One region of the Streptosporangium sp. NPDC002721 genome, then DNA from elsewhere that is predicted to be linked to it. Evidence: riboswitches for the same ligand, from Rfam matches in the RefSeq annotation. Region 1 holds a riboswitch; the other holds the start of a gene.
The links. A riboswitch is a leader RNA that binds a small molecule or an ion and turns the genes downstream of it on or off. The one in region 1 is predicted to bind glycine.
Positions count from the first base shown of each region.

Region 2: it holds a riboswitch for glycine, as region 1 does, so the genes downstream of both, gcvP (aminomethyl-transferring glycine dehydrogenase) here and gcvT (glycine cleavage system aminomethyltransferase GcvT) in region 1, are expected to answer to the same signal.

Region 1 is NZ_JBIAQI010000039.1:60,168-64,371, reverse strand. It holds gene ACFYWM_RS39645 (L-serine ammonia-lyase) at 1-314, opposite strand, end outside; gene gcvH (glycine cleavage system protein GcvH) at 387-779, opposite strand; gene gcvT (glycine cleavage system aminomethyltransferase GcvT) at 776-1,867, opposite strand; glycine riboswitch at 1,908-1,992, opposite strand; glycine riboswitch at 1,995-2,093, opposite strand; gene ACFYWM_RS39630 (gamma-glutamyl-gamma-aminobutyrate hydrolase family protein) at 2,261-2,956, opposite strand; gene ACFYWM_RS39625 (LacI family DNA-binding transcriptional regulator) at 3,288-4,204, shown strand, end outside.
Region 2 is NZ_JBIAQI010000005.1:343,526-347,729, forward strand. It holds gene gcvP (aminomethyl-transferring glycine dehydrogenase) at 1-2,047, opposite strand, end outside; glycine riboswitch at 2,230-2,322, opposite strand; gene ACFYWM_RS09195 (MerR family transcriptional regulator) at 2,338-2,958, opposite strand; gene ACFYWM_RS09200 (bifunctional nuclease family protein) at 3,103-3,573, opposite strand; gene ACFYWM_RS09205 (MerR family transcriptional regulator) at 3,653-4,204, opposite strand, start outside.

The DNA of each region.
Region 1 (4,204 bases):
ATCTCGCGGGAGCCGTACAGGGAGAGGGTGCCGGACCCGCGCATGGCGGCCAGCCGCTCGTCGACGGTGTCGACGTCGACCAGCTCGGGCTTCTCCCCGGACAGGCCGAGCAGCACGGCCTTGTCGCTGCCGTGGCCCTTGCCGGTCAGGCCCAGCGAGCCGTACAGAATGGCGCTCACCCGGGCGGTCTTCTCCAGCAGCCCGTCCTGGTGGAGGCCGCGGGCGAACTTGTGGGCGGCGGCCATCGGGCCGCCGGTGTGCGAGCTGGACGGGCCGATTCCGATCTTGAAGAGATCGAAGACGCTGATCGTCATCTGAATCCTTCCAGCGTGGACGGCCACGCGCGCCCTCCGGACGCGCGTGGCCGTGACGCGAGGGGGAGAGGCTTAGGACTCACCCGAGGTGAGCGCGGCGTACTCCTCCGGCGACAGCAGGTCGTCGGCGGAGCCCTCAAGGCGTACGCGGAACAGCCAGCCGTCGGCGTAGGGGTCGTTGTTGACCAGCGAGGGGTCGTCCACGACGGCCTGGTTGACCTCGACGACCTCGCCGGAGACCGGCGCGAAGATGTCGCTCACCGACTTGGTCGACTCGACCTCGCCGACCGCGTCACCGGCGGTGATCGTCGAACCGACCTCGGGGAGGATCTGCACGAAGACCACGTCGCCCAGCGCCTCGGCGGCGTAGGCGGTGATCCCGACGGTGAGGGTCAGGCCGTCATCGATGCCGGAGATCCACTCGTGTTCCTTGGTGTAGTGCAGTTCCTCGGGAATGCTGCTCATTTTTTCCTCCTGTAGAAAGGCAGCGCGACGACCTCGACCGGCTCGTGGCTGCCCCTGATGTCGACGGCCAGTCCTGACGACAGGCCGTTGTCCACGTAGGCCATCGCGATGGGCTTACCCAGAGACTGGGAGGGCGCCCCGCTGGTGACCTCGCCGACGACCGTGCCGTCACCGGCGACCACCACCGAATACCCGTGCCGGGGCACCCTGCGGCCGGTCGCGATCAGACCGACCAGGCGGCGGGACGGCGGGACGTCCTCGCGTGATTCGAGGGCGGCCCGGCCGACGAAGTCGCCCGGCTTGTCAAACCTCACCACACGGCCCAGCCCGGCGTCGAACGGGGTCAGCGCGGACGACAGCTCGTTGCCGTACAGCGGCATCCCGGCCTCCAGGCGGAGGGTGTCGCGGGCGGACAGGCCCGCGGGGATCAGGCCGTGCGGCGCGCCCGCCTCGGTGAGGGCGGTCCAGATCGCCTCGGCGTCCCCGGCGGCGACGAACAGCTCGAAGCCGTCCTCGCCGGTGTAGCCGGTACGGGCGATGAGAGCCTCGCGGCCCGCGACGACGGCGGGCAGGCCGGCGTAGTACTTGAGCCCGTCGAGGTCGGCGTCGGTGAGCGTGCCCAGGATCTCCGCGGAGCGCGGGCCCTGGATCGCGACCAGCGCGTACCGCTCGGAGCGGTCGTCCACCGCGGCGTCGAAGTCCTTGGCGCGGCCGGTCAGCTCGGCGGCCACCCGCGGGTAGTTGGAGGCGTTGGCGACGACCATGAACTCGGCGGGGGCGAGGCGGTAGACGATCAGGTCGTCCAGCACGCCGCCCTCGGCGTCGACGATCATCGTGTAGCGGGCACGGCCGGGCTCCAGCGCGGAGAGGTGCCCGACCAGCGCGTAGTCGAGGGCCTCGGCGGCCTGCGGCCCGGTCACGAAGATCTCGCCCATGTGGGAGAGGTCGAACAGGCCGGCCGCCTGGCGGACCGCGTTGTGCTCGGCCGACTCGCTGCCGTAGCGGAGCGGCATCAGCCAGCCCGCGAAGTCGGTCAGCGTCGCGCCGAGGGACTCGTGCACGCCGCGCAGCGGCGTAGGTCGGGACATGTGCGCACCTCAGACAAGGGACAGATGAGAGCATCCTCCCCCTCTGTCGTGGGTGCCTGAGAGTTTCATCCGGGTTTTACCGGACTTTCACCTTCGGCGAGGCCGTGGGACCTGCTTTCCAGAGGCACCTACCCGCACGGTCCTTTGCCTTGAGAGGTTCGCGGGGAGGGCTTGCTCCTTCAGGGGTCCTGGCCTGGGTGTCAGGACGCTCTCCCGCACGGGATTCATCGGTGTCACCGGCCAGCCTAACCGCCCGCACGGGCCGAGCGAAATCCCCCGCGCCCATCGGGGAGGCCGTCTGCGGCCTGCGGGTCCTCCGCCCGCGAGGCCCGGGGTGTCCCGGGGCGGGGTCAGGGGGCGGAGTGCCGGACCAGCGCCTCGAACAGGGCGGGGTCAGGGGGCGGAGTGCCGGACCAGCGCCTCGAACAGGGCCGACTCGTCGTCGGTCTCGGGGTGCCACTGGACGGCGACGGCGAAGGGGTGGTCGTCCACCTCCACGGCCTCGATCGCGCCGTCCTCGGCGTGGGCGGTCACGGTCAGGCCCTCGGCGAGCCGGTCGAGGGCCTGGTGGTGGTAGTGGGCCACGTCCACGGTCTCGGTCCCGAAGATCTTCGAGACCCGGCTGCCGGGGGCGAACCACACCGGCATCCTGCCGTAGCGGCCGGGGGCCGGGGCGTGCCCCGGGTGGCCGACCACGTCGGGCAGGTGCTGGTGGAGGGTGCCGCCCAGCGCGACGTTCAGGATCTGCATGCCCCGGCAGACGCCCAGGAAGGGCAGGCCCCGCTCCAGCGCCGCCCGGACCAGCCCCAGCTCCGCGTCGTCGCGGAACGGCCGGACGTGGCCGGTCCGCTCGTGCGGCTCCTGGCCGTACCGCTCCGGGCCGACGTCCCCGCCGCCGGCCAGGATCAGCCCGTCCAGGCGCTCCACCAGCGTCGCGGGGTCGCCCGCCGGGGGCAGGATCACCGGCTGCCCGCCCGCGCGGGCCACGTGGTCGACGTAGTCGTAGGGCAGGAGGGCGGCGGTCGTCTCCCAGACGGTGAAGCGCGCGGGCTCGACGTAGCAGGTGACACCGATGACGGGACGGGACATGATCTCCTGTTTCGCCGTGCTTCCACCGATGTCCTGGCGCCGTGGGCCCGTCCCGGTGCTCCTCCCGCACGTTACCGGCCGCGGCGGGCCGGCGTGCCGCCGGGGTGCGGGCGACGTCGCGGCACGGGGCGAGGATTAAGTGGTTAAGCGAGCCCGCCGCCGGGGAGCGGGTGCGGCCGTCGCTCCCGGTGTGGCCGGGTGCGTGGATGTCCGGCCGTGACCGCTGCTCACGGCGGGTGGCCTGTCGCCGTGGGGATCATGAAGGATCGGGGCGGGCATAGTAAAGTACGCGGCGGAAACATGTCGGATAACCGGTTCAGGTGGGGGTCTCGTGAAGCGACCGACGATCGCCGACATCGCTCGTCGCGCGGGGGTGTCCAAGGTCGCGGTCTCCTACGCGCTGAACGACCGCCCGGGCGTGTCGGAGGCGAGAAGGAACACCATCAAGGCCATCGCCAGGGAGATCGGCTGGCAGCCCAACAGCGCCGCGCGCGCGCTCAACGGGGCGCGGGCCCGCGCCGTCGGCCTGACCGTGTGCCGCCCGGCGCGGGTGCTGGGGATGGAGCCGTTCTTCATGGAGTTGATCAGCGGCATCGAGAGCGAGCTGTCGGCCCGCTCCTACGCCCTGCTCCTGCAGGTGGTGGCCGACCATCAGCAGGAGACGGAGGTCTACCGCAGGTGGTGGGGGGAGGGCCGCGTCGACGGCGTCATCCTGGTCGACCTGCGCTTCGACGACCCGCGCGTCCCCGAGATCGAGGAGCTGGCCCTGCCGGCCGTGGTGATCGGCCATCCGTCGGGAGCCGGTTCGCTCGCCCCCGTCTGGTCCGACGACGGCGCGGCCGTGCGGGAGACGGTGGAGTATCTCGCCGCGCTCGGCCACCGCAGGATCGCCAGGGTCGCCGGGCTGCCCGCGCTGGTGCACACCGTCCTGCGCGACCGGGCCTTCACCGCCGCGTGCGACGGGCTCGGCCTGGACGGTCACTCCATCGTGCACACCGACTACACCGGCGAGGAGGGCGCGCGGGCCACGCGGCGGCTGGTCAGCGCCGCGAACCGGCCGACGGCGATCGTCTACGACAACGACATCATGGCCGTCGCCGGGCTCTCGGTCGCGCAGGAGATGCGGCTGGAGGTGCCCGCGGACCTGTCCCTCGTGGCGTGGGACGACTCGCCCCTCTCCCAGGTGGTGCGACCGGCCCTCACCGCCCTCGGCCGGGACATCCCCCACTACGGGGCGCAGGCCGCGCG
Region 2 (4,204 bases), on a different contig from region 1:
CCAGCGCGTTGAGGTTGGCGCCGTCGACGTAGACCTGCCCGCCGGCCTCGTGCACCAGCTCGCAGATCCGGACGATCGTCTCCTCGTACACGCCGTGCGTGGACGGGTAGGTCACCATGATCGCGGCAAGCCGCTCGCGGTGCTTGTCGATCTTCGCGACGAGGTCGTCGACGTCCACGTTGCCCTGGTCGTCACAGGCGACCACCGCCACCCGCATGCCCGCCATGACGGCGCTCGCGGCGTTGGTGCCGTGCGCGGAGGAGGGGATCAGGCAGACGTCGCGGTCCGAGTCCCCGCGCGCGGTGTGGTAGGCGCGGATCGCCAGGAGCCCGGCGAACTCGCCCTGGGAGCCGGCGTTCGGCTGGAGCGACACGGCGTCGTAGCCGGTGACCTCGGCCAGCCAGCGCTCCAGCTCCCCGATCAGCTCGATGTAGCCGGCGGCCTGGTCCTCGGGCGCGTAGGGGTGCAGCCCGGCGAACTCCGGCCAGGTGATCGGCTCCATCTCGGTGGTCGCGTTGAGCTTCATGGTGCAGGAGCCCAGCGGGATCATCGACCGGTCGAGCGCGATGTCCTTGTCCTGGAGCCTGCGCAGGTAGCGCAGCATGGCCGTCTCGGAGCGGTGGCTGTGGAAGACCGGGTGGGTCAGGTAGTCGCTGGTGCGCGCCAGCGCGGCGGGCAGCGCGTCGTGCGCGGCGGCGTCGAGGTCGGCGAGCACGGCGCCGCTCACCTCGAAGGCGGCCAGGACCTGCTCCAGGTGCAGGAGCTCGGTCCTCTCGTCGCAGGTGACGCCCACGTGGTCGGCGTCGACCAGGCGCAGGTTCACCCCGTTGTCGCGGGCCGCGGCGACGACCGCCCCGGCCCGGCCGGGCACCCGGGCGAGCACGGTGTCGAAGAAGGTGTCGTGCACCACCTCCACGCCGCCCTGGCGCAGGCCCTCGGCGAGTACGACGGCGTGCCGGTGGGTGCGCCGGCCGATCCTGCGCAGGCCCTCGGGACCGTGGTAGACGGCGTACATGCCGGCGATCACGGCGAGCAGCACCTGAGCGGTGCAGATGTTGCTGGTGGCCTTCTCCCGGCGGATGTGCTGCTCGCGGGTCTGCAGCGCGAGCCGGTACGCGGGGCGCCGGTCGGCGTCCTGGGAGACGCCCACCAGGCGGCCCGGCAGCTGGCGCTGGAGGCCGTCGCGGACCGCCATGTAGGCGGCGTGCGGCCCGCCGAAGCCGAGGGGGACGCCGAAGCGCTGGGAGGAGCCGACCGCGATGTCGGCGCCGAGCTCGCCGGGCGCGGCCAGGACGGTGAGGGCCAGCAGGTCGGCGGCGGCGACCACCTGGGCGCCGCGCGCGTGGGCGGCGTCGGCGATCGCGCGGAAGTCGCGGATCCTGCCGCTGGCGCCGGGGTACTGCACGAGCACCCCGAAGCACTCGGGCAGCTCGGCGGTGAAGTCGCTCTCGACCAGCTCGATGCCGAGCGGCTCGGCGCGGGTGCGCAGCACCGCCTTGGTCTGCGGCAGCGCGTCGGCGTCCACCACGAACACCTTCGAGGGGCTGCGGCCCGCGCGGCGGGCCAGGGTCATCGCCTCGGCGGCGGCGGTGGCCTCGTCCAGCAGGGAGGCCCCGGCCACGTCGAGGGCGGTCAGGTCGGAGACGACGGTCTGGAAGTTGATCAGGGCCTCCAGGCGGCCCTGGGAGATCTCCGGCTGGTAGGGCGTGTACGCGGTGTACCAGCCCGGGTTCTCCAGGAGGTTGCGGCGGATGACGCCCGGGGTGATCGTGTCGTGGTACCCCAGGCCGATCATCGAGGTGAGCACGGTGTTGCGCCCGGCGAGGACGCGCAGCTCGGCGAGGGTCTCGGACTCCCCGGCCGCCGGGGGCAGGCTCAGCCGCCCGGAGGAGCGGATCGCCTCGGGTACGGCCACCGCGACCAGGTCGGCGACGGAGGCGAATCCGACCGCCTCCAGCATGCGGGCCTGGCCGGCGTCGTCCGGTCCTATGTGGCGGGTCGCGAACGGGGGGGAGCCGAGTTCGCTGAGCGATGACAGGTCGGTCATTGGTGGAGCCTCCCGGGACGGGGTGGAGACCGGCGCTGGGCGCGGGCGTATGCCTGGTCTCCCCCTCTGTCATCACGACCGTCGTCGCGGGTCGTGACCTGAGAGCTTCACCTGCCCCATATGAGGCGGCTTGCACCGTCGGTGAGGCGCGCCTGGCGAGCGCGCCTGCTTTCCAGAGTTGCCTCGTCCGTGCGGTACCGGGTGCCTGAGAGATTCCGGGGAGGTTGCTCCTTCGGCGCCCCGATCGCGGTCGGGGTCTCTCCCGCACAGGGTCAGTGGCAAGTCCGAGTTTACCCGGTTCGTCGTGCTCTGCGACGGCGGGCCAGCTCATCGGCCTGATGATCTCCTAAAGGGCCCTCGCTCGACTCCGCGCGTTCGCCGGGCAGATCGGCCAGGGAGCCCTCCACCTCCTGCCACACCCGTCCCAGGGCTATCCCGAAGACTCCCTGCCCGCCCTGGAGCAGGTCGATGACCTCGTCGGGCGAGGTGCACTCGTAGACGCTCACCCCGTCGCTCATGAGGGTGATGCCGGCCAGGTCGTTGACGCCCCTGTCGCGCAGGTGCTGCACGGCGATGCGGATCTGCTGGAGGGAGACGCCGGTGTCGAGGAGCCGCTTGACGACCTTGAGGACCAGGATGTCGCGAAAGCCGTACAGCCGCTGGGAGCCGGAACCGTGGGCGGCCCGGACGGTGGGCTCGACCAGGCCGGTGCGCGCCCAGTAGTCGAGCTGCCGGTAGGTGATGCCGGCCGCGGAACAGGCCGTGGGGCCCCGGTATCCGATGTCGGAGGGCACCTTCACCGGTTGCCCGTCGAACAGCAGACCCTCTTCACCCGCGCGCTGACGTGCCGACTGGCGCCGTTCCGGGTCATCCTGGTCGGCGTTTCTACCCTCGCCGCTGCTGACCGCCACGCGGACCTCCGGCTTTCTCTCATCCCACGGCCTGATCTGGGGGTTTACGCACGACCGCGGGTTTCACTTGCACCGTAGGACTGGGGCCAAGTCCAGTCAACGACCCCACCCGGCGCGTCGTGAAGCGTAAATGCACCGAAATTCCTACCCCGCGCGGCCGAAGTCCTCGGGCGTGATCGTGTCAAGGAACTCCCTGAACTTCTCCACCTCGTCCTCCTGGTCGTCGGGGATGATCACCCCGGCCTCCCGGACCACGTCCTCACTCGCGAAGATACGTGCGCCGGTGCGAAGTGCCAAGGCGATCGAGTCGGAGGGACGCGCGCTCACCTCGACCCCGTTGGAGAACACGAGGTCCGCGAAGAAGATGCCGTCGCGCAGGGCGACGATGTTGACCGTGCTCAGCCGGACTCCCAGCCCATCGAGCACGTCGCGGAACAGGTCATGGGTGAGCGGCCGGGGTGGTGGTTCCTCGGCCTGGGCCATGGCTATCGCCGTGGCTTCCGTCATGCCGATCCAGATAGGTAGGTAACGCTCCCCATGTGTCTCTTTCAGCAAGACGATCGGCTGGTTGGAGGGCATCTCTACTCGAACGCCCACGACCTCCATCTGCAACACGGGCTGCTCCGTCTTCGCTGGATTCCGACCGGTTTGTTCAACGTAACACTCGTGGGGGTACGAGTGCCTGGTCAGGTTCTCACCGGCCCAGGGCCCCACGAACGCCGGAACGCAGCAGAGAGGCGTGCAATTCCAGCAGCAGGCCGGAGATCTCCCTCGCCGTCTCGTCGGCCTGGTCGATGGCGCCGGGCCCGCGGCGGCGCAGGAGCGGGGCGACGGCCTGCTCGACCAGCCCGGCCTCGCGCTCCGCGGCGGCCTTGACGGCCCTCAGGTGGCGGGCCCGCAGGCCGAAGGCGGCCAGGGCCCCGACGCTGCGGGCCACGGCCAGCGCCTCGGCGTCGTAGTAGCGGGCCACGGCGGCCAGCAGGCCGTAGTCCTCCAGCTCGGCGAGGGTCTCCTCGTCGAGCTCGGCGGCGGCGAGCAGCTCCTCCCGGGTGAGCCTGACCTCGGGGGGAGCGTCGTCGGGGACGGCACGCGGCCGGGCGGCCGGCCGCTCCTCGCGGTCGGCCGCCTCCAGATGATCCTTGATCACGCGTAGCGGCAGGTAGCGGTCACGCTGCTCGCTGAGGATGTAACGGAGCCGCTCGACGTCGGCGTAGCTGAACTTGCGGTAACCGGAGGGACTGCGCTC